DNA from 3 places in the Streptomyces sp. NPDC023157 genome. Region 1 is predicted to be linked to each of the others. Evidence: predicted binding sites of a transcription regulator. Region 1 holds the regulator's gene; each other region holds the start of a gene.
The links. The regulator HrcA, encoded in region 1, represses chaperone genes, less so after heat shock. The targets are predictions, from matches to a motif close to TTNGCACTCNGNNNNNCNGAGTGCNAA.

Region 1 (10,324 bases):
TGATCACCGGTGTGAAGGACGTCCGCCAGTCCAAGGTCGGTGACACGATCACCTCCCTGAACAAGGGCGCGACCGAGGCCCTCGGCGGGTACAAGGACCCCAAGCCGATGGTGTTCTCGGGTCTCTACCCGCTGGACGGCTCGGAGTACCCGGACCTCCGCGAGGCCCTCGACAAGCTGCAGCTGAACGACGCCGCGCTGGTCTACGAGCCGGAGACCTCCGCCGCGCTCGGCTTCGGCTTCCGCGTCGGCTTCCTCGGCCTGCTCCACCTCGACGTGATCCGCGAGCGTCTGGAGCGCGAGTTCGGGCTCGACCTGATCGCCACCGCCCCCAACGTGGTCTACCGCGTGGTCATGGAGGACGGCAGCGAGCACACGGTCACCAACCCGAGCGAGTTCCCCGAGGGCAAGATCAACGACGTGTACGAGCCCGTCGTACGCGCCACGATCCTGGCCCCCAGCGAGTTCATCGGCGCGATCATGGAGCTGTGCCAGACCCGCCGCGGCACGCTGATCGGCATGGACTACCTGTCCGAGGACCGGGTCGAGATCCGCTACACCCTGCCCCTGGCCGAGATCGTCTTCGACTTCTTCGACCAGCTGAAGTCCAAGACGCGCGGTTACGCCTCGCTCGACTACGAGCCCACCGGCGAGCAGGCGTCCAGCCTGGTCAAGGTCGACATCCTGCTGCACGGCGACAAGGTGGACGCCTTCTCCGCCGTCACCCACAAGGACGCCGCGTACGCCTACGGTGTCCGGCTGGTCGCCAAGCTGCGCGAGCTGATCCCGCGGCAGGCCTTCGAGGTGCCGATCCAGGCCGCGATCGGCTCCCGGGTCATCGCCCGCGAGACCATCCGCGCCATCCGCAAGGACGTCCTCGCCAAGTGCTACGGCGGTGACATCTCCCGTAAGCGGAAGCTGCTGGAGAAGCAGAAGGAAGGCAAGAAGCGCATGAAGATGGTCGGCTCCGTGGAGGTCCCGCAGGAGGCCTTCATCGCCGTCCTGTCGAGCGACGACTCCGCCGGCGGCAAGGGCAAGAAGTAGCTCCTGCCGACGGCCGCGCGATAGCTGCCATGTACAACGAACGGGTCTGGGTGCCGAAGGCGCTCAGACCCGTTCGTTATAAGCAAGCCCTTACGCGCCAGTCCCCGGCGCTCTACTCTGAAGCCGCTCGAAGGTTACTCGCCAGTTAGTTACGCACCGCCTGACCGCACCGCCGCCGCCCGGAGGACGTCGTGAGCGACACACAGACCCTGATCGAGAACCGGCCGCCGTCCGTGGCGACCCTTTTCCTTGAGCGCGTCGAGCGGACCCCGGACGCGGAGGCCTACCGCTACCCGGTCCCCGCCGCCTCCGGACAGGGCCCCGACGAGTGGAAGTCGCTCAGCTGGGCGCAGGCCGCCGAGCGGGTCTACGGGATCGCCGCCGGCCTCATCGACCTCGGCGTTCAGCCGGAGGAGCGCGTCGCGCTCGCCTCCTCGACCCGCGTCGAGTGGATCCTCGCCGACCTCGGCGTGATGTGCGCGGGCGCCGCCGTGACCACGATCTACCCGCAGACCAACGCCGAGGAGTCGGCGTTCATCCTCTCCGACTCCGACTCGCGCGTCCTCATCGCGGAGAACGCCGACCAGCTCGCCAAGGCCGTCGAGCGGCGCGCCGAGCTGCCGCACCTCCACCACGTGATCGTCATCGACCCCGAGGGCGCCGACACCGAAGACGAGTGGGTGCTGACCCTCGCCGACCTGGAGGCCCGCGGCGCGGCGTACCTGGAGAAGCACCCGGAGGCCGTCAAGGAGCGGGTCGGGGCGATCACCGCCGAGCAGCTCGCCACCCTCATCTACACCTCGGGCACCACCGGCCGCCCCAAGGGCGTCCGCCTCCCGCACGACAACTGGTCGTACATGGCGAAGGCCATCGCCGCCACCGGCCTGGTCACCCAGGACGACGTGCAGTACCTGTGGCTGCCGCTCGCCCACGTCTTCGGCAAGGTACTCACCTCGGGCCAGATCGAGGTCGGCCACGTCACCGCCGTCGACGGCCGCATCGACAAGATCATCGTGAACCTGCCGGTCGTGCAGCCCACCTACATGGCGGCCGTCCCGCGCATCTTCGAGAAGGTCTACAACGGGGTCGCCGCCAAGGCCCGCGAGGGCGGCGGCGCCAAGTACAAGATCTTCCAGTGGGCGGCCGAGGTCGCCCGCGAGTACGCCAAGGTCACCCAGGACAACTTCCGCCGCACCGGCACCGCCTCCGCGCCCTTCGGCCTCGCCGCCAAGCACAAGGTCGCCGACGCGCTGGTCTACAAGAAGCTCCGCGAGGCCTTCGGCGGGCGGCTGCGCGCCGCCGTCTCCGGCTCGGTCGCGCTGGCCCCCGAGATCGGCTACTTCTTCTCCGGCGCCGGCATCCACATCCTGGAGGGCTACGGCCTGACGGAGTCCTCCGCCGCCTCCTTCGTCAACCCGGGCGAGGCCTACCGCACCGGCACCGTCGGCAAGCCGCTGCCCGGCACCGAGGTCCGCATCGCCGACGACGGCGAGATCCTGCTGCGCAGCCCCGGCGTCATGGAGGGCTACCACGGCCTGCCGGAGAAGACGGCGGAGGTCCTGGAGGCGGACGGCTGGTTCCACACCGGTGACATCGGCGAGCTGTCCGCCGACGGCTACCTGCGGATCACCGACCGCAAGAAGGACCTGTTCAAGACCTCCGGCGGCAAGTACATCGCCCCGACCGAGGTCGAGGGCCAGTTCAAGGCCGTCTGCCCGTTCGTCTCCAACATCGTGGTGCTCGGCGCCGACCGGAACTACTGCAGCGCGCTCATCGGGCTCGACGAGCCCGCCATCCTCGGCTGGGCGGCCGAGCACGAGCTCGGCGGCAAGTCGTACGCGGAGGTCGTCGCCGCCCCGCAGACCCAGAAGCTCATTGAGGGCTATGTCGCCCGCCTCAACGAGGGGCTGCAGCGCTGGCAGACGATCAAGAAGTTCCGTCTGCTGCCGCGCGACCTCGACGTCGAGCACGGTGAGCTCACGCCCAGCCTGAAGATGAAGCGGCCGGTCGTGGAGCGGACCTACCAGCACCTGATCGACGAGATGTACGAGGGAGCGCGGGAGGCCTGAGCGGGCCTCCGGTCGGCCTGAGCGGGCCCGAGGAGAGCTGAGCGGGGCCCGAGCGGGGTCTGAGCTGGGGTTTCCTCGGTTATCCACAGGCTCGGCGGTCACCCCGGGCAGTACGGGACAATGGCTGCATGCCTTCCGTACTGCCCGATGGTGAGCCCATGCCCGAGGACGGGGCGCTGCCCGCCCACGCCCTGGAAGGGGCCGGCGAGCGGCCGCTCGGGTTCTATCTGCACGTGCCGTATTGCGCGACCCGCTGCGGCTACTGCGACTTCAACACGTACACCGCGAGCGAGTTGCGCGGTGCGGGAGGCGTGCTCGCCTCCCGGGAGAACTACGCGGGCCAGGTCGCCCAGGAGATACGCCTGGCCCGCAAGGTCCTCGGCGACGACCCGCGTCCCGTCCGGACCGTCTTCGTCGGCGGCGGCACGCCCACGCTGCTCGACGCGGGCGACCTGGTCGCGATGCTCGGGGCGATCCGGGACGAGTTCGGGCTCGCCGACGACGCCGAAGTGACGACCGAGGCGAATCCGGAGTCCGTCGACCCCGCGTATCTGGCGACCCTGCGCGAGGGCGGCTTCAACCGGATCTCCTTCGGCATGCAGAGCGCCCGGCAGCACGTGCTGAAGATCCTCGACCGCACCCACACCCCCGGACGCCCCGAGGCGTGCGTCGCCGAGGCGCGGGCGGCCGGCTTCGACCACGTCAACCTCGACCTCATCTACGGCACCCCCGGCGAGTCCGACGACGACTGGCGGGCCTCCCTCGACGCGGTGATCGGCGCCGGACCCGACCACGTCAGCGCCTACGCGCTCATCGTGGAGGAGGGCACCCAGCTGGCCCGGCGCATTCGCCGCGGCGAGATACCGATGACCGACGACGACGTCCACGCCGACCGGTACCTGATGGCGGACGAGGTGCTCTCCGGGGCGGGCTTCGACTGGTACGAGGTGTCCAACTGGGCCACCTCGGAGGCCGGACGCTGCCTCCACAACGAGCTGTACTGGCGCGGCGCCGACTGGTGGGGCGCCGGGCCCGGCGCCCACAGCCACGTGGGCGGGGTGCGCTGGTGGAACGTGAAGCACCCGGGCGCCTACGCGGCGGCCCTCGGCTCCGGCACGTCGCCCGGCGCCGGGCGCGAGGTGCTGTCGGAGGAGGACCGGCGGGTGGAGCGGGTCCTGCTGGAGCTCCGGCTGCGCGAGGGCGTCGAGCTGGCCCTCCTGAAGCCCGCGGGCCTGGCCGCGTCCCGCAAGGCCCTGGAGGACGGCCTCCTCGCCCCCGAGCCGTACGCCCAGGGACAGGCCGTCCTGACCCTCCGCGGCCGCCTGCTGGCCGACGCGGTGGTGCGGGACCTGGTCGACTGAGGAGGCCGACGACCGGGGGAGGCCCGACCGCCGGTCTGCGCCAGCCGTCCTCAGCCGCCCTCAGGTGCCGTCACGTGGTCGATCAGGTGTTCCACGGCGCCCAGGAGTTCCGGCTCCAGGTCCTTGTACGAGGTCACCTTCGACAGGATGTGCTGCCAGGCCGCGCCCGTGTTCTCCGGCCAGCGCAGGGCGCGGCACACGCCGGTCTTCCAGTCCTGGCCGCGGGGGACCGAGGGCCAGGCCGGGATGCCCACGGAAGAGGGCTTCACGGCCTCCCAGACGTCGATGTACGGGTGTCCGACGATCAGGACGTCCGGGGACGAGACCTGGGCGGCGATGCGGGACTCCTTGGAGCCCGGCACCAGGTGGTCGACGAGGACGCCGAGGCGGGCGTCGGGGGCCGGGGCGAACTCGGCGACGACGGCCGGCAGGTCGTCGATGCCCTCCAGGTACTCGACGACGACGCCCTCGATGCGCAGGTCGTCGCCCCAGACGCGTTCCACCAGCTCGGCGTCGTGGCGGCCCTCCACGTAGATCCGGCCGGCCCGGGCGACCCGCGCCCGGGCGCCCGGGACGGCGATCGAACCGGAGGCCGTCCGGGTGGGGCGGGCCGGGGCCGCGCGGGAGGGGCGGACCAGGGTGACGACCCGGCCCTCCAGGAGGAAGCCGCGCGGCTCCATCGGGAAGACCCGGTGCTTGCCGAAGCGGTCCTCCAGCGTCACCGTGTCCGCCTCGCAGCGGATCACGGCCCCGCAGAAGCCGGTCGCGACCTCCTCCACGACGAGATCGTGGTCCGCCGGGACCTCGGGGACGGGCGCCGAGCGCTTCCAGGGGGGAGTCAGATCCGGGTTGTAACTGCGCATGGGCTCGATTCTGCCCTGGGCGGGCCCCGTCCGCGGTGAGCGGGCGAGGGAGCGTCAGGTCCCGTGCCGAGGGCGCGCGTTCGGTGCCGCTACGCCACCCCGAAGCGCCGCGCCAGCTCCCCGCGCTGGCGGCGTACGAAGGCGGCGTCCACCACCGCCCCGTGGCCCGGTACGTACACCGCGTCCTCGCCGCCCAGGGACAGCAGCCGGTCCAGCGCCGCCGGCCAGCGTCCGGGGATCGCGTCCGGGCCCGCCTGCGGTTCGCCGGACTCCTCGACCAGGTCGCCGCAGAAGACGACCTCCGGCGCACCCGGCACGAACAGGGCCAGGTCGTGGCCGCTGTGGCCGGGGCCGACGTTGGCGAGCAGGACCTGGCGGCCGCCCAGGTCCAGGGTCCACTCGCCCGAGACCGTGTGGCGGGGCGCGACCAGGACCTCGGCCGCCTCGGCCGCGACCCGGGCGTCCACCCCCTGCAGTACCGCGTCCGTGCACAGCGCCTCCCGCTCGCGCGGCAGCAGCGTGTCCATGCCGATCGCCCCGAAGACCTCCGCCCCGGAGAACACCGCCGTGCCCAGGACGTGGTCGAAGTGCGGATGGCTGAGTGCGATATGCGTCACCCGGCGGCAGCCCGTCAGCGCCTCCACCTGGGTGCGCAGCTCGGCGCCCTGCGCGAGGGTCGCCCCCGTGTCGTACAACAGCACCGCGTCCCGCCCGATGACCAGGCCCACCGTGGCGTCCCAGCCCGGCAGCCGGCGCCTGCCGACACCCTCCGCGAGGCGCTCCCAGCCGTACTCTTCCCATTCCACGTCCATACGGCGACGCTAGCCGCTGTGACCCCGCCGACCCCGCCTCCTTGCCAGGAGCGATGTCCGCCGCCGTACACTGGCCGGGGGATTCCTGGCACTCGGGCAGGGCGAGTGCCAAAAAGGGAAGAACCGGAACCGGATCGACAGCTGGAGGTGTGCGCGGTGCTCAGCGAACGCAGACTCGAGGTGCTGCGCGCCATCGTCCAGGACTACGTCGGGACGGAGGAGCCGGTCGGCTCCAAGGCGCTGACCGAGCGCCACAAGCTGGGTGTGTCGCCCGCCACCGTGCGCAACGACATGGCGGTGCTGGAGGAGGAGGGCTTCATCGCCCAGCCTCACACCAGCGCCGGGCGCATCCCCACCGACAAGGGCTACCGCCTCTTCGTGGACCGGCTGGCCGGCGTCAAGCCGCTGTCGACCCCCGAGCGGCGGGCGATCCACAACTTCCTCGACGGAGCCGTCGACCTCGACGACGTCGTCGGCCGCACGGTACGGCTGCTCGCGCAGCTCACCCGGCAGGTCGCCGTCGTGCAGTACCCCTCGCTGACCCGTTCGACGGTCCGGCACGTGGAACTGCTGTCGCTGGCCCCCGCCCGGCTCATGCTGGTGCTCATCACCGACACCGGCCGGGTCGAGCAGCGGGTCATCGACTGCCCGGCGCCCTTCGGCGAGACCTCCCTGGCCGACCTGCGGGCCCGGCTCAACAGCCGGGTCGTCGGCCGCCGGTTCGCGGACGTGCCGCAGCTGGTGCAGGACCTCCCCGAGTCCTTCGAGGAGATCGAGGACCGCGGCACCGTCACGACGGTGCTCGCGACCCTCCTCGAAACGCTCGTGGAGGAGCAGGAGGAGCGGCTCATGATCGGCGGCACCGCCAATCTGACCCGCTTCGGACATGACTTCCCCCTGACGATCAGGCCCGTCCTGGAAGCCCTCGAGGAGCAGGTCGTGCTCCTCAAGCTGCTCGGCGAGGCCAAGGAATCGGGCATGACCGTACGCATCGGGCACGAGATCGCCCACGAGGGGCTGACGTCCACGTCGGTCGTCTCGGTCGGCTACGGTTCCGGCGGCGAGGCAGTCGCCAAACTCGGCGTGGTCGGACCGACCCGCATGGATTACCCCGGAACGATGGGAGCGGTACGCGCAGTGGCACGTTACGTCGGACAGATCCTGGCGGAGTCGTAAGTGGCCACCGACTACTACGCCGTACTCGGCGTACGCCGCGACGCGTCGGCAGACGAGATCAAGAAGGCCTTCCGCCGACTCGCCCGCGAGCTTCACCCGGACGTGAACCCGGACCCGAAGACCCAGGAGCGGTTCAAGGAGATCAACGCCGCTTACGAGGTGCTGTCGGACCCGCAGAAGAAGCAGGTCTACGACCTCGGCGGCGACCCGCTCTCCGCCTCCGGCGGCGGTGGCGCCGGCGGCTTCGGCGCGGGCGGCTTCGGGAACTTCTCGGACATCATGGACGCCTTCTTCGGTACGGCGTCCCAGCGCGGCCCGCGCTCGCGCACCCGGCGCGGCCAGGACGCGATGATCCGCCTGGAGATCACCCTCGACGAGGCGGCCTTCGGCACCACGAAGGACATCCAGGTCGACACGGCCGTCGTCTGCACCACCTGCTCCGGCGAGGGCGCCGCGCCCGGCACCTCCGCGCAGACCTGTGACATGTGTCGCGGCCGCGGTGAGGTCTCCCAGGTCACCCGGTCCTTCCTCGGCCAGGTCATGACCTCCCGCCCCTGCCCGCAGTGCCAGGGCTTCGGCACCGTCGTCCCGACCCCGTGCCCCGAGTGCGCGGGCGACGGCAGGGTCCGGTCCCGTCGCACGCTCACGGTCAAGATCCCGGCCGGTGTCGACAACGGCACCCGGATCCAGCTGGCCGGCGAGGGCGAGGTCGGCCCCGGCGGCGGCCCCGCCGGCGACCTGTACGTCGAGATCCACGAGACCCCGCACGACACGTTCCAGCGGCGCGGCGACGACCTGCACTGCACGGTCACCATCCCGATGACGGCCGCCTCGCTGGGTACGAAGGTGCACCTCCAGACCCTGGACGGCCTTGAGGAGGTCGACATCCGCCCGGGCACCCAGTCCGGCCAGTCGATCCCGCTGCACGGCCGAGGCGTCACGCACCTGCGCGGCAACGGCCGGGGCGACCTGATCGTCCACGTCGAGGTGCAGACCCCGTCCAAGCTGGACCCGGAGCAGGAGCGCCTCCTCCGCGAGCTGGCCAAGCTGCGCGGCGAGGAGCGCCCGACGGGGCAGTTCCAGCCGGGGCAGCAGGGGCTGTTCTCGCGGCTGAAGGACGCGTTCAACGGGCGGTAGGCGCTCGGCTGGGGGTCCGGGGGTCGTCCCCCGGGTCAGCACAGTCAGCCGGGGCAGCAGGGGCTGTTCTCGCGGCTGAAGGACGCGTTCAACGGGCGCTGAGTCGCGTATGGCATATGCCCAGGGGCGGTTCCGCAATGTGCGGGGCCGCCCCTTCGCGTACCCCTCCCGAAGCCCCTCCCGAAGCCCCTCCCGAAGCCGCTCCCGTACGGATTCGGCCGGGCCGTCCCGGCATGGCACGATGCCTGCATGTCCACCGCGCTGAACGATCTCTCTCGTCATCCGATCGTGCAGGCCCCCATGGCGGGTGGCGCCTCTTCCCCCGAGCTCGTCGGTGCCGTGTGCGAGGCGGGGGCCCTCGGGTTCCTGGCCGGCGGATACAAGACCGCGGGCGGGCTCTACCAGGAGGTCAAACGGGTCCGCGGACTCACCGGACAGCCCTTCGGGGTCAACCTCTTCATGCCGCAGAGCGGCCAGCCCGCCGACCCCGCCGCCGTCGAGGTCTACCGGCACCAGCTCGCCGGGGAGGCCGGCTGGTACGAGACGGAACTCGGGGACCCCGACCAGGGCCGCGACGACGGGTACGAGTCCAAGCTGGCGATCCTCCTCGACGACCCGGTCCCGGTCGTCTCCTTCACCTTCGGCTGCCCCGACCGCGACGCGCTCGACGCCTTCGCCCGGGTCGGTACGTTCACGATCGTCACCGTCACCTCCGTCGAGGAGGCCCGCACCGCCGAGCGCGCCGGGGCCGCCGCCCTGTGCGTGCAGGGCACCGAGGCGGGCGGGCACCAGGGCACCCACCGGGACGACCCGGCCGACGGGCCGTCCGCCGGCAGCGGCGGCGGGCTGCTCGCGCTGCTCACCGAGGTACGCGAGAGCGTCCGGCTGCCGATCGTCGCCACCGGCGGCATCATGCGCGGCCGCCAGATCGCCGCCGTCCTCGCCGCCGGCGCCGACGCGGCCCAGCTCGGCACCGCGTTCCTGGTCTGCCCCGAGTCCGGCGCCGACCCGCTGCACAAGCGGGCCCTGACCGACCCGCTGTTCACCCGCACCGAGCTCACCCGGGCCTTCTCGGGCCGCCCGGCCCGCGGCCTGGTCAACCGGTTCATGCGCGAACACGGGCCGTACGCCCCCGCCGCCTACCCCGAGGTCCACCACCTCACCGCCCCGCTGCGCAAGGCCGCCGCGACCGCCGGCGACCCGCAGGGCATGGCCCTGTGGGCCGGGCAGGGCCACCGCCTGGCCCGGGACCTCCCGGCCGGCCGGCTCGTCGAGGTCCTCGCCGAAGAACTCCACACCGCCCTCGCAAGCTCCAGGAGCGCATCGTGACCGCACCCGTCTTCGTCGTCGACACCGTTCCCCCGGTGGGCGGCTACCTCCTCGACGGGCCCGAGGGCCGCCACGCGGTGTCCGTGAAGCGGCTGCGCGCGGGCGAGGAGCTGGTGCTGACCGACGGGAACGGCGCCTGGGCCGCGTGCGTGGTCGCCGCCGCCGAGGGCAAGGACCAGCTGACCGTCGAGGTCACCGCCGTCCACGAGGACCCGGCGCCCGCGCCCCGTATCACCGTCGTCCAGGCCCTGCCCAAGGGCGACCGCGGCGAACTGGCCGTCGAGACCATGACGGAAACCGGCGTGGACGCGATCGTGCCGTGGGCCGCGTCCCGCTGCATCACCCAGTGGAAGGGCGAGCGCGGTCTGAAGGCGCTCGCCAAGTGGCGGGCGACGGCCCGCGAGGCCGGCAAGCAGTCCCGCCGCACCCGCTTCCCCGAGGTCGCCGACGCGATGACCGGCAAGCAGGTCGCCGCCCTCCTCGCGACCGCCGACTTCGCGGCCGTGCTCCACGAGGACCGCGACCACCCGAGCG
Region 2 (10,324 bases), on a different contig from region 1:
GAGGACGACCGGCCCGGCTACCCGGAGCAGGTCAGCGGAGAGTTCGAGATCTGGTGGACGGACCCGGCCGGCGTCGACCAGCGCCGCTCGTACTCCTCCTACCCGGCGTACTCGGGGCGGCTCCACCGGTACGAGGTGCCGTCGGACATCCCGGCCGACACCGTCATCTCCTGGCGCGTCCGTGCCAACGACGGCACGGCGAACGGGCCTTGGAGCTCCGACGCCCCCGACGCGGCCTGCCGGTTCGTGTACGACAACGCGAACCCGGCGACCCCGACCGTGACCTCCCCGGAGTACCCGAACGACTACCGGATCTCCGACGGAGTCGGGGTCTACGGCAGCTTCACCATGGACTCGACGTCGCCGGACGTCGTCTCGTACCGCTACAACTTCTCCGACGGCACGGCCCGGACCGTGCAGGCCACGGAGCCCGGCGCCCCGGTCACCGTCCGCTACATGCCGCCGCGCTCCGGCACGTACACGCTGAGCGTCGAGGCGTTCGACCGGGCGGGGCGCTCCAGCAACCGCACCGACTACATGTTCCGCGTCGCTCCCGGCCGTGCGCCCGTCTCCCACTGGAAGCTGGCCGACCCCGCCGGCTCCACGACCGCCACGGCCGAGACGGGCAGCCCGGCCCAGGCCGGCACCGGAGTGACCTTCGGCGGCCCGGCCCCCCAGGGCACCCCGCTCACATCCACCGCCCGCCTCGACGGCAGCAGCCACGGCTACCTCACCACGGGAGCGCCGGCCGTCGACACCGGGAAGACCTTCGCCGTCGGCGCCTGGGTACGCCCCGCGCGGACCGACCGCGCCATGACCGTGGCCGGCCAGGACACGGACTCCGGGTCCGGCTTCGCCCTGGGCCTGGAGGGCAAGGACACCGGCGCCGCCTGGACTTTCGCCATCGGCGACGCGAAGGTCTCGGGCGGCGCTCCGGAGACCGGCGAATGGGCGCATCTGCTGGGCGTATACGACGCGGAGACGGGCCGCGCGCAGCTGTACGTGAACGGACGCGAGGTCGGCACCGCGGCCGAGGCGTCGCCCGTCGCGGCCGGCGGCGCGTTCCAGATCGGCCGCGTCCGGGACGGCTCGGGCTACAAGCAGCGGTGGCAGGGCGAGATCGGCGACCTCCGGACGTACGACCGGGTCGTGGTCCCGAAGGAGGTCGGCGAACTCGCGCAGCGCAAGCCGAGTCTGCTCGGCCACTGGTCGTTCGAGACCGCGGCCGACGGCGCGACGCCCGAGCAGAACGGCGGGGCACCGCTGAAGCTGGGCGCCGGAGCGACGATCTACAAGCCGACGAGCGGCAACTGCTTCCCCGGCCGCGACCCCGACTGCGCCTACCAGCCGCCCGCGCTGGTCGACACGGGCGATCTGCGTCTGGACGGCGCGGGCGGCCACGCCGCCCTCGACGGCCCGGTGGTGAACACCGGTGACAGCTTCACCCTCGGCGTGGTCGTCCAGATCCCCGAGGCCGACGCGAACCGGCCGATGACCGTGCTGTCGCAGGCCGGTGAGCACACCGAGGCGTTCAAGCTGCGCTACGAGCCGTCGACGTACGCCTGGCAGCTGATCATGCCGGAGCGGGACGAGGCGGGCGCGCCGGAGAAGGTCGTCTCGCAGATCACGGGTCCCGCCGGCAGCAGCGGGCAGGGTGTCCGCCTCGCCGTCGTCTACGACGACGCGACCGACACCGTCAAGCTGTTCGCCGAGGGCTTCACCAACGCGCAGGCGACCGCGCACGTCCCCGACGGCTGGAAGAGCGGCGGCCCGCTCCAGGTCGGCCGCGGCATGACCGCCGACGGCTGGGGCGAGTACCTGAAGGGTGACGTCGACGAGATCCAGGCGTACGCCGGCGCGCTGCGCGACGACGACATCGTCGGCCTGGGCTGGGGAACCGACCCCTGCCTCTGCTAGCACCGGCCCGCCGGGAAGGTCCGTCCGGCTGACGGAGCGGCTACCCCGCCCGGCCCGCCACCCGCCCGTACATCACCATGTCCCGCCGCACCCCGCCCACCTCCTGCCACCCCCGCAGCACCCCCTCCCGTACGAACCCGGCGCGTTCGGCCGTGTGGGACGAGGCGGTGTTCCAGGGTTCCACGAGGAGTTGGAGGCGGGGGATGCGGAGTTCGGTGGTGGCCCAGGTGGTGAGGGTGGTGAGGGCGTGGGTGGCGGTGCCGTTGCCTCGGGCGTGGGGGGCGAGCCAGTAGCCGAGGGTCGCGCGGCCTTCGGGGAGGTCGCGGAGCCAGAGGCCGATCGCGCCGAGGGGGCGTGCGTCGGAGGTGCGGGCGATGACGAAGGGGTAGCCGGCGCCGGTCTGCGCGCGGGCCCACTGGCGGCGGACGAACGCCTCGCCCTCCGTCCGCGACCAGACCGGCGGGACGGTCGTGATCAGCGGGATGTACGGGTCGGCCGACGCCTCGCGGACCAGCGGCAGGTCCGCCTGCTCCCAGGGGCGCAGCAGCAGCCCGTCCGCCGTCAGCCGCGGGACCTCCAGGGCGGTCACATCCTGCGGAGGTGGTCGGCCAGCCGGTCGTACTGCTCCTTCACCCCCGCCTCCATGCCCGCGGCGAGCGCCTGATCCCGGATCTCCGTGGACGGCCAGAAGGACGTGCTGGTCAGCGCGGTGCCGCCGTCGGGGGTGGCGTCGAAGGCGAGGACGACGCGGACCGGCTCGGCGTCCGGCATCTGCTCGAAGATCTCCGAGTAGACGAGCCGTTCGGCCGTGACGATCTCCTCGTACGTGCCGGAGAAGACGATCTCCTGGCCGTCTGGGGTCCGCTGGCCCCAGCGCCACGCGCCGCCCGGCCGCAGGTCGACGTCGCAGACGGACATGGTCAGCCCCGCCACCCCGTACCAGGTCCGCACGTGCTCGGGCCGCGTCCAGGCCTCCCAGACGCGGCTCACGGGCGCGTCGAAGGTGCGGGTGATGACCAGCTCGCGTTCCGCCGGTGTGGTGAGGAGGGTGATCATGAGATCTCTCCTGTCTGCCCGCTGCCCGGGGCGCCGGACTCTCCTCTCAGGATGCCCCTGACAGACTCCGGCCGCGAACAGGCCATCCAGTGAACACGTTCAACCATCAAGCGCTATGTTGCTCTCACGCGGCTTGCGATCTTCCGATGCGCCGCCTTCCGACCTGTGGGGGGTCTCTCAGATGCGCTCTACGCGCACGCTGCCGCATGCCCTCGTGCGTGCGGCAACCGTTTTCGTCCTTTCGGCAGGGCTGACCCTGCCCGCCCTGGTGACCGCGCCCGCGGCCCACGCGGCCGAGACCGTCACCCGTACCGTCACCTCCGACGACGGACGGATCGTCGTCGACCTGACGTCCAACGCGCTGTGGGTGAAGGTCAGCGTCCTCGACTCCGCCGCGCCCGACGCCGCCGTCATCGCCTCCACCGACGAGCTGACCTGGCAGTCCGCGGACCAGGCCACCGACCGGCCGTACGGCTGGACCACCGCGGACGCCCTGAAGCTGCCCGCGGGCATGCCGCTGGGCGACTACCCGGTCGTCGTCGAGTACCGGCTGTCCTCCGGCACCGTCCAGAAGTGGACCGGCGGCACCTACGCCCACAAGCTGCACACCGGCGTCAGCAAGCTGTCCTTCGACCGCGCCACGACCAGCTACGACCAGCGGAGCCTCGTCCTGTCCGGCGCGGCCACCACCTGGGACCCGAACACCGGCGCCCGGACGCCGGCCGCCGAGGGCACCACGGTCCAGGTGTCCCTGAACCTGGACGCCGGCGACTGGACGACCACGAAGCTCACCGCCACCACCGGCGCCGACGGCACCTTCTCGCTGCCGGTCACCCCGAACGCGGAGATCCGCAGCGGCACCGCCACCGTCGTCCCGACCGACGCGGTCACCGACCCGAACGCCGGCTTCCCGGTGCCCCGCGTGGGCGTCGAGAAGCTCACGTACCGGATCAACGCCGACCTGAACAAGTACCGCGTCCTCCCGGGCACCGACGTCACCGTCAGCGGCGCCGTGCAGCGGCTGACCCCGGACGGCTGGGTGCCCTTCGAGGGCGCGCCGGTGGTCGCCGCCACCGAGCAGCCCGACATCTGGCACTACAAGGTCCCCGGGCAGATCGGCGGCCAGTCCGCCGCCGCCGACGGCGGCTTCCGCTTCCCGGCCCGCCCCGCCTACGCCGGGCAGCGCACGGTGTACACCTTCCTGCGGCCCTCGGTGTACTTCGACGGCTTCCCCGCCGACGAGGGCCAGATCGCCGCGCTCGGCCAGGTGTCGTACACCGGCACCCGGGTCACCCTGGACGAGTTCGGCTGGGTCCGCGCCACCGCCCGCCTCAACGGCGGCAGTTGCGCGGACGAGCCGCTCTACCTCCAGGTCTCCCTGGACAACGGGCGCACCTGGGGCAATCTGAAGTACGGCAAGACCCGCTGGGACAACAGCTTCAGCTACTGCGCCGTCGACATCGGCACCTGGGGCTACGTCAACGCCGTCTACCGGCTGCACCACTACGAGAGCGACCGGTACGTCGCGAAGACCTCGGGCGCCACGCGCCTCTCGCGCGTCGAGACGCGGTTCGCCGCGTTCTCCGTCAGCCCGAACCGTCCGCGTACCAACTCGTACATGACGGTCACCGGCACCGTGCAGAAGAAGGTCGGCGGCGTCTGGAAGCCGCACTCCGGCGCCCGGGTCATGCTCGTCTTCCGGCCCAAGGGCGACTCCCAGTGGTACTGGGTGAACCGTGACGTCCCGACCAACGCCTACGGCAAGTTCAGCTTCAAGGCCAAGAACTACGGCGACGGCTCGTGGCTCGTGCTCAAGCAGTCCCAGAACGGCTACTTCTACAGCGAGTCGAAGGGGAAGTACATCGATGCGCTCTGACCTCCGCCCCTCTTCGCGCACGGCGTCGTCCGCCGTCGCCGTACTGACCCTCCTCGCCCTCGGCGCGGGCGTCACCCCCGCCGTGGCCGAGGAGCCCGCTCCGGCGCCCGCCGTCGGCATCGGCGCCGCCTTCACCGAGGAGTACCAGCGCGGCGCCTTCCACGTGACCGCCTGGACGGACGCCGCCTCGGCCACCGTCACCGCCGTCTCGGCGAAGATCCGCAAGGGCGACACCGTCGTCACCGAGGTCCCCGCCCTGACCCAGGCGTCGTGGAGCACGAACTACTTCTCCCTGCCCGCCGCCACCGCCCTCAAGCTCACCGAGGACGGCGGCACGATCCCGGAGCTCGGGAAGTACGCCATCGACATCACGGCGACCGACTCCCTCGGCAACACCGTCACCCGCGCCGACGCCGGCACGCTCGACTTCACCCTGAAGCCGCAGCTCGGCATCGGTTTCTCGGCTCCGAGCTGGGACGACCGCAGCACCAGGGCCTCGGGCACGCTCCTCGGCGTCCAGCCCGGCTCCGGGGACCTCGTCCCGATCTCCGGGCGCGGCATCTCCGTCCAGCGCCTGATTCCCGACACCGGCGTGGCGCAGACGGTGACCACCGACGAGAAGGGCGAGTTCACCGGCGAGCCGTACGGCCAGGTGAACATCGGCGACGAGTTCCGCGTCTCGTACGCCGAGAACAGCGAGCAGGTGCACGGCGCCACCCAGTTCACCCGGACGATCCTCGCCTGGAACCACCGCGCCGTGACCGTCACCGCGACCGCCGACAGGACCCGGGTCCTGCCTGGTGAGAAGGTCACGGTCAGCGGGCGGATGACCGACCCGAAGAACGCCGACGCGCCGCTCGCCGACCAGCAGGTCCGGGTGTCCCTCGGCCGCGACGGCCGCGCGGGCTACCAGGTGTTCAAGACCGTCTCGACCGACGCCGACGGCCGCTTCACGGCCCAGTTGCCGTCCGCCCCCGGGGTCCGGCTGGACAGCTGGGTGGTCTCCACCGACGACCCGTTCCTGTACTTCCCGGCCGTCACCGCTCCGCTGGTGATGCCCCAGGAGAGCCGGGTCCTCGTCTACCGCGGCCTGCTCGCCGCGGACGGCAAGGTCAACGCCATCGGCGCGTTCCGTCCCACGTACAACCCGGGCCAGTACTACGGGTCCAGCGCCGCCCAGACGCTGCTCCTGGAGACCTCCGCCGACGGCCGCACGGGCTGGCGCACCCTCGCCACCGCGTACCCCTCCTCCTTCCCCGGCACCTACAGCCTCAACGGCCGGAGCCAGGGCGGGTACTTCCGGGTCCGGCACCCGGTGAGCGACATGTTCGCCGAGTCCGCGAGCAACGTGTTCCGGATGGTCCGCACCCCCGCCCGCGTCGTCTCCGTCAACGCCGCCCCCGAGCCCGTCCGCAAGGGCGCCGTGGTCACCGTGACCGCCGGCGTCCAGCAGCAGGTCGGTGGCGCCTGGAAGGCGTACGGGAACGCCCCTGTGAGCCTGTGGTTCCAGGCGCGCGGCCAGTCGGCCTGGAAGCAGCTCGCGACCGGCCGTACCGCCGCCAACGGGGTGGCGACGCTCAAGGCCAAGGCGACCGTGGACGGCTGGTACGTCGTCCGGTACAACACCGACGGCTCGCACTTCAACGCACCGGCCGCGGTGGCCGACTACGTCGACGTCCGCTGACGTCGTACGCGGGAACGACTGAAGGGCGGCACCCCACGGGGTGCCGCCCTTCGGCGTTCAGCGATGAACAGCTGATCCGCTGCGCAAAACCCGAGGGCGGCACCCCCTGATGGGAGTGCCGCCCTCGGCAGGACTGAGGTCGACCCCGGTCACCGGACGGAGTCCGGTGCAGCGTCCCGAAGCCTGACCGGCCGCCTGCGGCCGGTCAGTGCGAGGGGCGCATCCAGAGGATCAGACTCAGAAGTCCATGTCACCGCCCGGCATGCCGCCGCCGGCCGGCGCGGACGCCTTCTCCGGCTTGTCGGCGATGACGGCCTCGGTGGTGAGGAACAGGGCCGCGATGGACGCCGCGTTCTGCAGCGCGGAGCGGGTGACCTTCGCCGGGTCGATGATGCCCTCGGCGATCATGTCGACGTACTCACCGGTCGCGGCGTTCAGGCCGTGGCCGACGGGGAGGTTGCGCACCTTCTCCACGACGACGCCACCCTCGAGACCACCGTTGACGGCGATCTGCTTGAGCGGGGCCTCCAGGGCCAGCTTGACGGCGTTGGCACCGGTGGCCTCGTCGCCGTCCAGCTCCAGCTTCTCGAAGACCGCGGAGGCCTGCAGCAGGGCGACGCCGCCACCGGCGACGATGCCCTCCTCGACGGCCGCCTTCGCGTTGCGAACGGCGTCCTCGATGCGGTGCTTGCGCTCCTTGAGCTCGACCTCGGTCGCGGCACCGGCCTTGATGACGGCCACGCCGCCGGCCAGCTTCGCGAGGCGCTCCTGGAGCTTCTCGCGGTCGTAGTCCGAGTCGCTGTTCTCGATCTCGGCGCGGATCTGGTTCACGCGACCGGCGACCTGCTCGCTGTCACCGGCACCGTCGACGATGGTGGTCTCGTCCTTGGTGATGACGACCTTGCGGGCGCGGCCCAGCAGGTCGAGGCCCGCGTTCTCCAGCTTGAGGCCGACCTCCTCGGAGATGACCGTGCCGCCGGTGAGGATGGCGATGTCGTTCAGCATGGCCTTGCGGCGGTCGCCGAAGCCCGGGGCCTTGACGGCGACGGACTTGAAGGTGCCACGGATCTTGTTGACGACCAGCGTCGACAGAGCCTCGCCCTCGACGTCCTCGGCGATGATCAGCAGCGGCTTGCCCGACTGCATGACCTTCTCCAGGAGCGGGAGCAGGTCCTTCACGGAGGAGATCTTGGAGTTGACGATCAGGATGTACGGGTCATCCAGGGCCGCCTCCATGCGCTCCATGTCGGTCGCGAAGTACGCCGAGATGTAGCCCTTGTCGAAGCGCATGCCCTCGGTGAGCTCAAGCTCGAGCCCGAAGGTCTGCGACTCCTCGACGGTGATGACGCCTTCCTTGCCGACCTTGTCCATCGCCTCGGCGATGAGCTCGCCGATCTGGGTGTCGGCGGCGGAGATGGAGGCCGTGGAGGCGATCTGCTCCTTGGTCTCGACATCCTTCGCCTGCTCGAGCAGGGCGCCGGAGACGGCCTCGACGGCCTTCTCGATGCCGCGCTTGAGGGCCATCGGGTTGGCACCGGCGGCCACGTTGCGCAGGCCCTCGCGGACGAGCGCCTGGGCGAGGACGGTGGCGGTGGTCGTACCGTCGCCGGCGACGTCGTCCGTCTTCTTGGCGACTTCCTTGACCAGCTCGGCGCCGATCTTCTCGTACGGGTCCTCGAGCTCGATCTCCTTGGCGATGGAGACACCATCGTTGGTGATCGTGGGGGCGCCCCACTTCTTCTCGAGGACGACGTTGCGGCCCTTCGGGCCGAGGGTGACCTTGACGGCGTCAGCGAGCTGGTTCATGCCGCGCTCGAGACCGCGCCGGGCCTCCTCGTCGAACGCGATGATCTTGGCCATGTGAAGTGGTCCTCCCGGACTGGGGTGGATAACGCTCCTGGACCGCGCCGACGCCCGCGACGGACGGCCTGCGAGCCCTGTGGTTCCTTGCCCCACCTGGCCGCGGGCCTCATCTGCCCGATCCTCGATTAAGCACTCTCACCTTCAGAGTGCTAACGCCAATGATTAGCACTCGCCCCATGCGAGTGCAAGCGACTACCGAGGATCGGTCACCCCTGGGAGCACGAGCCGGGCGCACACGCCGGGCGCACATGACGAGGAGCCGGACATGACGAGGGGCCCGCATCCGGTCTGGATGCGGGCCCCTCGACGGAAGTGCGTCGGTGGCCGATCGCGCCGCGCTCAGGCGGAGGCGGCGAGCTTGACCATGTCCGCCTGCGGGCCCTTCTGGCCCTGCGAGATCTCGAACTCGACCCGCTGCCCTTCTTCAAGGGTGCGGTAGCCGTCCATCTGGATCGCGCTGTAGTGGACGAAAACATCCGCACCACCGTCGACCGCGATGAAGCCGTAGCCCTTCTCCGCGTTGAACCACTTGACGGTGCCCTGAGCCATGCCTAACTCCCCTATTACTGGCCCTTGCGCGGGGCCGCACTTCGCGGACCCGGGTCAGACCCTGCGCCGGAACGCGTCGACCGCGGCTGAATGTATCTGCCCAACTGCCCTCTGCAACAGGTCAATCGGACGAGAATTCTGGGCAGCACGGAAAGGCGAATTGGGGAGAATCCCTTGAATTCCGGGTCAAGTCGGGCCGGGCAAAGCGCGCAGAAGGTACACAAGGCACGGGCACTTTGGCTGCTTCTTGTCGCGCACGGGCGCATTCTCATATGCGTCTGGCATGAGCAGCGGCGGGGACTTCCCCAACTCTACCCCGCTCAACCATGCAGAATTGCCCCCTCCGCTTCTTCTCGCGGAAGGGGCAATTCAGATAAGACGGATACCGCGGGTAAGCGCGGAGGGGGCGACGGCTCAGCAGCCGCCGGCGACCGCCGGGATGATGGAGACGCCCGCGCCGTCCGGCGTCGCGGTCTCCAGGCCCTGCTCGAAGCGCACGTCGTCGTCGTTGACGTACACGTTGACGAAGCGGCGCAGCTTGCCCTGGTCGTCCAGGACGCGGGCGGCGATGCCCCCGTGGTTCTTCTCCAGGTCGGCGATGACCTCGGCGAGGGTCGCGCCCTCCGCCTTCACCTCGGCCTGGCCGCCGGTGTAGGTGCGGAGGATGGTGGGGATGCGGACGTTGACGGCCATGGGTTCACGTACCTTTCAGTGGGCCAGGCCCGCGTCGCGGAACGCGTCCAGGCTCGGGCGGATGGTGGCGGTCGCCTGAGAGGTGTCGGCCACCGCGTCCAGGGTCTTGAGGCCGTCGCCGGTGTTGAGGACCACGGTCGTCAGGCTCGGGTCGATGAGACCGGCCTCGACCAGCTTCCTCGTGACGCCGACGGTCACGCCGCCCGCGGTCTCGGCGAAGATGCCCTCGGTGCGGGCGAGCAGCTTGATCGCGTCGACGACCTGCTCGTCGTTCACGTCCTCCACGGCACCGCCCGTGCGGCGGGCGATGTCGAGCACGTACGGGCCGTCGGCCGGGTTGCCGATCGCGAGGGACTTGGCGATCGTGTTCGGCTTCTGCGGCTTCACGACGTCGTGGCCGGCCTTGAAGGCGACGGAGACCGGGGAGCAGCCCTCGGCCTGGGCGCCGAAGATCTTGTACGGCTTGTCCTCGACCAGGCCCAGCTTGATGAGCTCCTGCAGACCCTTGTCGATCTTGGTGAGCTGGGAGCCGGAGGCGATCGGGATGACCAGCTGGTCGGGGATGACCCAACCGAGCTGCTCGCAGATCTCGTACGCGAGCGTCTTGGAGCCCTCGCCGTAGTACGGGCGCAGGTTGACGTTGACGAAGCCCCAGCCCTCGCCGAGCGGGTCGCCGATGAGCTCCG
Region 3 (10,324 bases), on a different contig from region 1:
GCTGCTCGGCGGCGGGGAGGAGCTGTCGGCGCTCGACCAGGTGGTCGCCGAGGGGTACCACGACCACGATCCGTCCAACCCGGCGGACGCCATCGGCATGGACGCGGTGCGGCGCGAGGTGGAGATGTGGCGGAGCGGCTTCGACTTCGCGTTCACCGTCGAGGACCAGATCGCCGAGGGTGACCGGGTGTGCACCCGCTGGACGTGGAACGCCACCCACACCGGCGATTTCATGGGGCTCCAGCCGAGCGGGATCGCGGTGGAGATGACCGGCACGCTGATCCAGCGGTTCCGGGAGGACGGGAAGGCCGTCGCGGGGTGGTGGCAGTACGACATGCTCGGGCTGATGGGGCAGCTCGGGGCGGTCGAGGCGTAGGACCGACGCGCCGAGGCCCGGTGCCCCCGCGACGGGGGCACCGGGCCTCGGCTGTGAGCTTCGGGGCTCAGCTACGCGTTACGGGACTCAGTGCGAGTGACCGTGGCCGTGCGAGTGGCCCGCGTCCGCCGGCTCCTCTTCCTTCTTCTCGACGACCAGGGTCTCGGTCGTGAGCAGCAGGGAGGCGATCGAGGCGGCGTTCTCCAGGGCGGAGCGCGTGACCTTCACCGGGTCGATGACGCCGGCCTTGACCAGGTCGCCGTACTCGCCGGTCGCGGCGTTGAAGCCCTGGCCCTTGTCGAGCTCCGACACCTTCGAGGTGATGACGTAGCCCTCGAGGCCGGCGTTCTCGGCGATCCAGCGCAGCGGCTCGACGGCGGCGCGGCGGACCACGGCGACACCGGTGGCCTCGTCGCCGGTCTTGTCGAGGTTGCCCTCGAGGACCTTGACGGCGTGGACGAGCGCGGAGCCACCACCGGAGACGATGCCCTCCTCGACCGCGGCGCGGGTCGCGGAGATGGCGTCCTCCAGACGGTGCTTCTTCTCCTTCAGCTCCACCTCGGTGGCGGCGCCGACCTTGATCACGCACACGCCGCCGGCCAGCTTCGCGAGGCGCTCCTGGAGCTTCTCGCGGTCCCAGTCGGAGTCCGTGGACTCGATCTCGGCCTTGATCTGGTTGACGCGGCCGAGGACGTCCTCGGAGGAGCCGGCGCCGTCCACGATCGTGGTGTCGTCCTTGGAGACGGTCACGCGGCGGGCGGTGCCCAGCACGTCGAGACCGGCCTGGTCGAGCTTGAGGCCGACCTCCTCGGAGATGACCGTGGCACCGGTGAGGGTGGCCATGTCCTGGAGCATCGCCTTGCGGCGGTCACCGAAGCCGGGCGCCTTGACGGCGACGGCGTTGAAGGTGCCGCGGATCTTGTTGACGACGAGGGTGGAGAGGGCCTCGCCCTCGACGTCCTCGGCGATGATCAGCAGGGGCTTGGAGCTGCCGGCCTGGATGACCTTCTCGAGCAGCGGCAGGAGGTCCTGGATGGAGGAGATCTTGCCCTGGTTGATCAGGATGTACGGGTCGTCGAGGACGGCCTCCATACGCTCCTGGTCGGAGACCATGTACGGCGAGAGGTAGCCCTTGTCGAAGGCCATGCCCTCGGTGAACTCCAGCTCCAGGCCGAAGGTGTTGGACTCCTCGACGGTGATGACGCCGTCCTTGCCGACCTTGTCCATCGCCTCGGCGATGAGCTCGCCGACCTGCTGGTCCTGCGCGGAGAGCGCGGCGACGGCGGCGATGTCGGACTTGTCCTCGATCGGGCGGGCGGTCGCGAGGAGCTCCTCGGACACGGCCTTGACCGCGGCGTCGATGCCCTTCTTCAGGGCGGCCGGGGAGGCGCCGGCGGCGACGTTGCGCAGACCCTCGCGGACCAGGGCCTGGGCGAGCACGGTGGCGGTGGTGGTGCCGTCACCCGCGATGTCGTTGGTCTTGGTCGCCACCTCCTTCACGAGCTGGGCGCCGAGGTTCTCGAACGGGTCCTCGATCTCGACCTCGCGGGCGATCGTGACACCGTCGTTGGTGATCGTGGGGGCGCCGAACTTCTTGTCGATGACGACGTTGCGGCCCTTGGGGCCGATCGTCACCTTCACCGTGTCGGCCAGCTTGTTGACGCCGCGCTCAAGGGCGCGACGGGCGTCCTCGTCGAACTTCAGGATCTTCGCCATGGGAGCGGTTCAGCCCTCTCGGAAATCGTGGAAAAAACCGCGCCCCTGAACGCCCGGAGAAACCAGGGGGTCAGGGGCGCGATTCGAAGCGTCTGCTTACAGGTGCTTCGGTGGACTACTTCTCGATGATCGCGAGCACGTCGCGAGCCGAGAGGACGAGGTACTCGTCACCGTTGTACTTGACCTCGGTGCCGCCGTACTTGCTGTACAGCACGATGTCGCCGGTCTTCACGTCGAGCGGCAGGCGCTCGCCGTTCTCGAAGCGGCCCGGGCCCACGGCGAGGACGACGCCCTCCTGGGGCTTCTCCTTCGCGGTGTCCGGGATGACCAGGCCAGAGGCCGTGGTCTGCTCGGCGTCGAGCGGCTGGACCACAATGCGGTCCTCAAGCGGCTTGATGGCAACCTTGGAGCTGGTGGTCGTCACGATCCGACCTCCCCCTTCGGAGATCTCACGGGGTTAACTGTCTGAGGTGGCGACCAGGTGGATCCGTCGTCGCGGGTGCCGGACCTGCCCGTCGCTGTGTTGGCACTCTCCGGTGGGGAGTGCCAGAGCCGAGACTATGACCGCGATTAGCACTCGGTCAAGCGGAGTGCCAATTCACGACCCCGTGGCGTGAGCCGGGGGCGCTCCGGGAGGAACGCGCGGACGGAGCCCGCGGTTCCGTACGAGGGGTCGCACCGGGACCGCGGAGCCGGACGGAGCGGCGGACGGCCCCCGGACGACGGAAGGCCCCCGGGTCGCGGAAGGCCCCCCGGCCGGGGACGGCCCGCGCGCCGCGCGCGGCCGGTGCGGCGGATGCGGCACCCGTGGCGAGACCTTCTCCGCCGCCTTGCGGCCCAGCCGTTCGATCGGGTCGATCGGGTCGGCCGAGGACGCGCAGGCGGTCAGGGAGAACAGCGCGCCGGTCAGGGCCAGGGCGGCTGCCAGCCGGCGCGCCCGGCTCATACGTAGTCCTCCAGCCTGGCCACCGCGTACCCCTTCGCCGTGATCGTCTTCATCACCCGGCGGATCATGTCCGGCATGGAGCCCTTCCAGTCCTCCTTGCCGCGGAAGTGTGTGAGGACGATGTCGCCGGGGTGCAGGTCCCGGTCCCACTCGCGCCACTCCATGTGGTCGGGGAAGGCCTCGGAGGCCCACAGCGGGACGGCCTTGACCCCGCAGCTCTTGGCCGCGCGCAGGGTGTCCTCGTTGTAGTTGCCGTACGGCGGGCGGAAGAGCTCGGGCCGCTTGCCGAACTGCTTCTGGATGACGTCCTGCATCCCGCAGATCTCGCGCTTCTGGTCGCCGTAGTCGAGCCCGGGCAGATAGCGGTGGTTGAGGGTGTGGTTGTGCAGGGCGACCCCGGAGTCGCGCATCTTCCGGAAGTAGCCGTAGTCCTCCTTGACCAGGTAGTCGCTGAGGAACGCGCTGTACGGGATCTTCAGCTCGCTCATCATCCGCAGCAGCGCGGGGTCCTTCTCGGCGCCGTCGTCGATGGTCAGGAAGACGACCTTCTGCTTCGTCGGCACGGTGGTGAAGACCGGCGGCAGCCCCTCACCGTCGGTCTCGAAGCCCTTGCGGGTGGTGATCTTCGGCTTCACGGCGGGCGGCGCCGGCGCTTCGAGCGGCGGCTGGGCCAGCCCCCACTTCTTGGCGGCGGCCACCCGGGCGGCGCGCGCCGCGCGGACCCGCTCGACGTACGCGTTCAGGGCGCCGGCCGCGTTCTGCGCGCGCGGCTGGCCGGCGGCGGGCTTCTGCGACGCGGCCTCGCCGTCGGCGCCGGGGCCCGCGCAGGCGGAGCCGAGGGCGGCGACGAGGAGGGCGGCACCGACCACCCGTACGGAGCGAAACGTACGCGTCTGTTCCTTTTGTCGTACTAGCTGCATGGCGCCGCATCCTGTCAGCGCCGAGCCCCTCCCGGGCCCCGACACCACCGGCGCCGCCCGCACGGTCCCCCGGGCGGCCCACACCGCCCGCGCCCCTCAGAATGGGACGGGTGACCGACCTCGCCGCCTTCGCCTCCCTGCTCACCCCCGAGGGGCAGGCCCTCCTCGCCGCCCTGCGCGACTACGACCCCGCCCAGGAGCTGGCGGTCGCCTCCCGGCTGCGCCGCGACCACCCCGCCGAACTGGTCTCGGCCGCGCTCGGCCAGGCCCGGCTGCGGCAGCGGGCGGTGGCGAAGTTCGGCGCCGAGGACGCGTACCGCATGTACTTCACGCCCCACGGCGTCGAGCAGTCCACCCGGGCCACCGTCGGCACCTACCGGGCGGCCCGCCTCAAGGAGCTCGGCGTGCGCAGCGTCGCCGACCTCTGCTCCGGCATCGGCGGCGACGCGCTCGCGCTCGCCCGCGCCGGGATCTCGGTGCTCGCCGTCGACCGCGACCCGCTCACCGTCGAGGCGGCCCGCGCCAACGCGGCGGCCCTCGGCCTCGACGGGCTGATCGAGGTGCGCCGCGCGGACGTGACGGAGATCGACACCAGCCCGTACGACGCCGTCTTCGTCGACCCGGCGCGGCGCGGCGGCCGGGGGCGGATCTTCGACCCGGAGGCCTACTCGCCGCCGCTGTCCTGGGCGGTCGAGGCGGCCCGCAAGGCCCCGCACGCGGCCCTGAAGATCGCCCCGGGCATCCCGCACGAGGCGGTGCCCGAGGAGGCCGAGGCGGAGTGGATCTCGGACGGCGGGGACGTGAAGGAGGCCGTGCTCTGGTTCGGCACCGAGCCCGGCGCCCGCCGCGCCACCCTGCTGCCCGGCGGCGCGACCCTCACCGGCGGCACCCTGCCCGACCCGGCGGTCCGGCCCGTCGGCCGCTACCTGTACGAGCCGGACGGCGCCGTCATCCGCGCCCACCTGGTCGCGGAGGTGGCGCGGGAGCTGGACGGCGGGCTGATCGACCCGACCATCGCGTACGTCACGGCCGACACGCTCACCCCGACGCCGTACGCCGCCGCCTACGAGATCACCGACGAACTCCCGTTCAACCTGAAGAAGTTGAAGGCCCTGCTGCGCGAGCGGGAGATCGGCGTGCTGACCGTGAAGAAGCGCGGCTCCGCCGTCGAACCCGAGGAGATCCGCCGCAAGGTGAAGCTCAAGGGCCCCCACTCCGCGACGGTGCTGCTCACTCGGGTCGCGGGAGCTCCGACGATGCTGATCGGGCACCCGGCCGGCCGGTGAGCCGGACGGCCATGCGGTAGTGCCCGACGGCCTTCGCGAGGCCGGTCAGACCCGTCACCCACAGGATGAGGGCGGCACCCATGCCGTAGGCGACGGCGCCGTAACCGCCGTCGTCCGGGCCGGTGTTGAGCGGGACGGCGAAGGCGGTCCACAGTCCGACCGCGCACATCGCGAAGGACAGCACCAGCCAGCTCGCGCTCAGCAGCGGCAGCCGCAGCCGCGCGTCGGACGGCCCGTGCCGGTCGAGCGCGGCCCAGCCCATGAGCCGTTCGCGCACCATCGCGTCCCGGCGCAGGCTCCGCACGGTCAGCCAGACGCCCGGGACGAGCACGGCGATCCCGGCGGCCCCGCAGAACAGCGCGAGCAGCATGCTGATCGGGTCCGCCACCCCGCCGGCCCCGCCGAAGGACACGAGCGGCACGCCCACCAGCGCCCAGCCCAGCTGGAGCACCCCGAACCAGACCAGGAACAGCACCAGCCGCCCGCCGCCGAGCAGCCGGCGCCCCAACTCGTCCATGGCGAGCGCCCGATCGGCCAGCCGCGCCTCCCGGTCGGGCCAGTTCCGTATCTCGGCGGGCGGCGGGGGCGGCGGAAGCGGGGTGCGGGGGGACATGCCGGGGAGCTTAACCGGCGGCCCTCACGCGGAACGAGCGCGGCGGCGTCCACCGGCGCGGAGGAGCCCGCCCGCCAGCCTCAGCCGGCCGCCCGCTTCAACAGCAGTGCCCGCTCCCGCTCGTTGCGCGTCAGCTCCGCCGCCCGCGCGAACTCGGCCCGCGCCTCCTTCTCCCGGCCGAGCCGGGCCAGCAGGTCGCCCCGGACGCTGGGCAGCAGGTGGTAGCGGTCCAGGGCTGGGGCGGCGGCGAGGGCGTCGACGAGGGCGAGGCCCGCCTCCGGGCCCTCGGCCATCGACACGGCGACCGCCCGGTTCAGCTCGACGACCGGGGAGGGCGCGACGGCGGCGAGCCGCCGGTAGAGCGCGGCGATCGTCGTCCAGTCCGTCTCCTCGTACCGCGTCGCCCGCGCGTGGCAGGCGGCGATGGCGGCCTGGAGGGCGTACGGGCCGGTGGCGCCGTCCGCCTCGACGGCCCGCCCCAGGGCGGCGTACCCGCGCCGGATCAGCAGCCGGTCCCAGCGCCGCCGGTCCTGGTCGGCGAGGAGCACCGGCTGCCCGTCCGGGCCGGTCCTGGCCGCCGTCCGGGAGGCCTGGATCTCCAGCAGGGCGGCCAGGCCGTGGACCTCGCCCTCCCGGGGCATCAGCGCGGCGAGCACCCGGGCCAGCCGCAGCGCGTCCTCGCAGAGGGCGGGGCGCAGCAGGTCGTCGCCGGCGGTCGCCGCGTACCCCTCGTTGAAGATCAGGTAGATGACTTCGAGGACCGAGCCGAGGCGGGCCGCCCGCTCCTCCCCGTAGGGCACCTCGAACGCGACCCCGGACCGGGCGAGGGTCCGCTTGGCGCGCGTGACGCGCGCGGCGACCGTCGGCTCGGGGACGAGGAAGGCGCGGGCGATCTCGTCGGTGCGCAGCCCGCCGAGCAGGCGGAGGGTGAGCGCGGTGCGGGCGTCGGCGGAGAGCACCGGGTGGCAGGTGGTGAAGACCAGCCGCAGCAGGTCGTCGTCGATGTCCCCGGGGCCGGAGGGCTCCGGGTCGTGCGCCTCCTCCGTCAGCTCGCGGCCGGCCTCCGCCAGCTTGCGGGCGTACGTCTCGCGGCGCCGGACGAGGTCGACGGCGCGGTGCTTGGCGGTGGCCGTCAGCCAGGCGCCCGGCCGGTCCGGGACGCCCGCCCGCGGCCACTGCTCCAGGGCGGCGACCAGCGCGTCCTGGGCGATCTCCTCGGCGATGCCGACGTCCCGGACGATCCGCGCCACGGTGGCGATGATCCGGGCGGACTCCATCCGGAAGACCGTGTCCAGGGTCTCCTCGACCGTCTGTGCCGTCACGCCTCACATGACAGCACAGACGACTGACAGGCGCCGGGGTTCAGCCGCCCGGCATCTCCTCGACCTCGCGGATCTCCAGGCCGACGGTCCACTGCGGCGGGTGGACCTCCAGGAAGCGCTTCCCCCACTCGATCGCCTCGGCCATGTCCTTGCACTGCATCATGGCGTAGCCGCCGACGACCTCCTTGGTCTCGGTGAAGGGGCCGTCGGTGTACGACAGCTTCCCGTCCTGCCAGGAGACCCGGGTGCTCTCGGAGGTGGGCTTGAGCCCGGCCGTGTCCAGCATGACGCCGGCCTTGGTGATCTCCTCGAAGAGCGCGCCCATGCGCTCCTCGAAGCCGGGGTCGGCGGACGCCATGTCGATGCTGTTCTCCTCGATGCGGACGAGGGAGAGGTAGCGGGGCATGGTGACTCCTCGGGTGCGGTGGCGGGGCCGTTCCCCGCCTTCACACTCATACGTCGAACGGGAGCCGCCCGCATCGACAACCGCGCCGGTGATTTTTTCGGGAGCCCGGACGCGGCGGCTCAGAGATAGTCCTCCAGGCGCGCCACCGTGTACCCCTGCTCCTGGATGTGGCGCAGCAGGTTGGCCGTCATCTCGGTCATCGACGTGCCCTTGAGCTCGGACGGGCCGCGGAAGTGGGCCAGGATGATGTCGCCGGGGTGCAGCTTCTTGTCCCCGCGCTGGTACTGCATGTTCTTGATCTGCATGGACTCGCGCCACAGCACGATCGCGTCGATCCCGCAGCGGGCGGCGGCGGCCCGCGTGGACTCGTTCCAGTTGCCGTAGGGCGGGCGGAAGAGCCGCGGCCGCTTCCCGTACTCCTTGGTCAGCTTCTCCTGCTGGCCGCAGATCTCCCCGCGCTGGGCGTCCTCGGAGAGGGTGCGCAGGTTGGGGTGGGTGAGCGTGTGGTTGGCGACGCCGTGGCCCTGCGCGACGAGCGGGGCGAAGTAGCGGTAGTCGGCGCGGATGGCCGCGTCGGTGAGGAACATCGTCACGGGGATCTTGAGGTCGCGCATCATCGCGACGAACTCGGGGTCCTTCTCGGCGCCGTCGTCGATGGTGATGAAGACGATCTTCTCGCGCGTGGGGACGTCGCTGACCACGGGGACGGGCCCGCCGGGCCCGCGGGTCACCGGCTTCTTCGCGGGTGGGGCCGGCGGCGCCGGGAAGGGCTTGAGTCCCCACTTGCGGTACGCGGCGGCCCGCGCGTCGGCGGAGTCGGGCGCGCCGGGCGTGTGCGAGGGCTTGGCGGAGGGCGTGACGGCCCCGGTGCTCGGAGCGGTGCTGTCCGCGTCGGCCGCCGTCGTGCAGCCGGTCGCCGCGAGCAGCGCGACGGTGGTCAGCGCGGCCCACAGCGCGATCTTCTTCTTCACACGCTGTGGGATGCGCCCACCGGTCGAACGGTTGCCCCAGTTACGCGGATTCGTTCGATTCGACCACTCGGAACGCTCGGACCACTCGGACCGCTCGGATCACGCTAAGCGGTCAGGTCGATTCGATCGATTCGAAGCGCCAGCGGTGCACCGGACGGGTGAGCAGCTCGGCCGCCGGCTCCGGCAGCTCGGGGAGCCCTGCCTCCAGGCCGTCCGCCGTCTCCCACCAGGTCAGCACGAGGACCCGGTCCTGCGGCGCGCGGAAGGTCTCGCGGCGCAGCGGCGCGGCCGGCAGCTCCTGGGCCCGCGCCCAGGCCAGCAGCTCGGCGCCGCGGCCCTCGGCGGCGCGGGCCTCCCACATGAGGGTCACCGTGGTCACGGGTACAGGTTCTCCTTGCTGACCTCGTGGACGTGGTCGTGGTCGTGGGCGTGCGCCCCGGGCACGTGCGGGTCCGTCACCGGCAGCGAGGAGTCGGCGGACAGCTCCAGGTCGGAGGCCGGCCGGTTGCGGGCGACCATCTCGGCGCCGAGGGCCGCGACCATCGCGCCGTTGTCGGTGCACAGGCCCGGCCGGGGCACCCGCAGCCGGATGCCGGCCCGCTCGCAGCGCTCCTCGGCGAGGGCCCGCAGGCGGGAGTTGGCGGCCACGCCGCCGCCGATCATCAGGTGGTCGACGCCCTCGTCCTTGCAGGCCCGTACGGCCTTGCGGGTGAGCACGTCGACGACCGCCTCCTGGAAGGACGCGGCGACGTCCCGTACGGGCACGTCCTCGCCCGCGTTCCGCTTGGCCTCGATCCAGCGGGCCACGGCGGTCTTCAGACCGGAGAAGGAGAAGTCGTACGCGGGGTCCTTGGCGCCGGACAGGCCGCGCGGGAAGGCGATCGCCTTCGGGTCGCCCTCCCGGGCGAGCCGGTCGATCACCGGTCCGCCGGGGAAACCGAGGTCGAGCACGCGGGCGATCTTGTCGAAGGCCTCGCCCGCGGCGTCGTCGATGGTCGCGCCGAGCGGCCGCACGTCGGAGGTGATGTCCGAGGAGAGCAGCAGCGAGGAGTGCCCGCCGGAGACCAGCAGGGCCATCGTCGGCTCCGGCAGCCGGCCGTGCTCCAGCTGGTCGACGCAGATGTGCGAGGCGAGGTGGTTGACGCCGTAGAGCGGCTTGCCGAGGGCGTACGCGTACGCCTTGGCCGCCGAGACGCCGACGAGCAGCGCGCCCGCGAGGCCGGGGCCCGCGGTGACGGAGATGCCGTCGAGGTCCTTCGGGGAGACGCCGGCTTCCTTCAGGGCGCGCTCGATCGTCGGGACCATCGCCTCCAGGTGGGCGCGGGAGGCGATCTCGGGCACGACGCCGCCGAAGCGGGCGTGGGTGTCGACGCTGGAGGCGACGGCGTCCGCGAGGAGGGTGGTCCCGTGGACGATGCCGACACCGGTCTCGTCGCAGGAGGTCTCGATGCCGAGTACGAGCGGTTCGTCAGCAGCCATCAGAATCAGTCTCAGTTCCTTGAACGGTCAGTCGCATCACGAGCGCGTCCACGTTTCCGGGCTGGTAGTAGCCGCGCCGGAAACCGATGGGCTCGAAGCCGAAGCGCTCGTAGAGCTTCTGGGCCCGGGTGTTGTCCACGCGCACTTCGAGCAGGACCTCGTCGCACTCGAAGGCCGTGGCGTGCTGGAGCAGGTCGGTGAGGAGGCGCCCGCCGAGGCCGCTGCCCCACTGGTCGCGGGCGACGGCGATGGTCTGGACGTCGCCGAGCCCGCCGGCCGCGGCGAGCCC

Region 2: a site for HrcA is predicted at 8,523-8,549, ahead of groL (chaperonin GroEL). Genes of this name have one in related genera too.
Region 3: a site for HrcA is predicted at 2,663-2,689, ahead of groES (co-chaperone GroES). Genes of this name have one in related genera too.

The regions. Positions count from the first base shown of each region.
Region 1 covers NZ_JBVHIL010000001.1:808,248-818,571, reverse strand. The annotation lists gene lepA (translation elongation factor 4) at 1-1,043, shown strand, start outside; gene ACZ3ZE_RS03805 (AMP-dependent synthetase/ligase) at 1,235-3,112, shown strand; gene hemW (radical SAM family heme chaperone HemW) at 3,241-4,473, shown strand; gene ACZ3ZE_RS03795 (DUF3097 domain-containing protein) at 4,524-5,336, opposite strand; gene ACZ3ZE_RS03790 (MBL fold metallo-hydrolase) at 5,426-6,148, opposite strand; gene hrcA (heat-inducible transcriptional repressor HrcA) at 6,305-7,324, shown strand; gene dnaJ (molecular chaperone DnaJ) at 7,325-8,461, shown strand; gene ACZ3ZE_RS03775 (nitronate monooxygenase) at 8,711-9,790, shown strand; gene ACZ3ZE_RS03770 (16S rRNA (uracil(1498)-N(3))-methyltransferase) at 9,787-10,324, shown strand, end outside.
Region 2 covers NZ_JBVHIL010000004.1:734,249-744,572, forward strand. The annotation lists gene ACZ3ZE_RS18500 (LamG-like jellyroll fold domain-containing protein) at 1-1,917, shown strand, start outside; gene ACZ3ZE_RS18505 (GNAT family N-acetyltransferase) at 1,958-2,506, opposite strand; gene ACZ3ZE_RS18510 (SRPBCC domain-containing protein) at 2,503-2,973, opposite strand; gene ACZ3ZE_RS18515 (hypothetical protein) at 3,242-4,849, shown strand; gene ACZ3ZE_RS18520 (hypothetical protein) at 4,839-6,533, shown strand; gene groL (chaperonin GroEL) at 6,771-8,393, opposite strand; gene ACZ3ZE_RS18530 (cold-shock protein) at 8,736-8,945, opposite strand; gene ACZ3ZE_RS18535 (MoaD/ThiS family protein) at 9,360-9,638, opposite strand; gene thrC (threonine synthase) at 9,654-10,324, opposite strand, start outside.
Region 3 covers NZ_JBVHIL010000004.1:337,262-347,585, forward strand. The annotation lists gene ACZ3ZE_RS16455 (ester cyclase) at 1-376, shown strand, start outside; gene groL (chaperonin GroEL) at 464-2,092, opposite strand; gene groES (co-chaperone GroES) at 2,208-2,516, opposite strand; gene ACZ3ZE_RS16470 (polysaccharide deacetylase family protein) at 3,035-3,958, opposite strand; gene ACZ3ZE_RS16475 (THUMP-like domain-containing protein) at 4,060-5,244, shown strand; gene ACZ3ZE_RS16480 (hypothetical protein) at 5,189-5,857, opposite strand; gene ACZ3ZE_RS16485 (RNA polymerase sigma factor) at 5,938-7,179, opposite strand; gene ACZ3ZE_RS16490 (YciI family protein) at 7,220-7,585, opposite strand; gene ACZ3ZE_RS16495 (polysaccharide deacetylase family protein) at 7,705-8,556, opposite strand; gene ACZ3ZE_RS16500 (hypothetical protein) at 8,669-8,935, opposite strand; gene tsaD (tRNA (adenosine(37)-N6)-threonylcarbamoyltransferase complex transferase subunit TsaD) at 8,932-10,035, opposite strand; gene rimI (ribosomal protein S18-alanine N-acetyltransferase) at 10,025-10,324, opposite strand, start outside.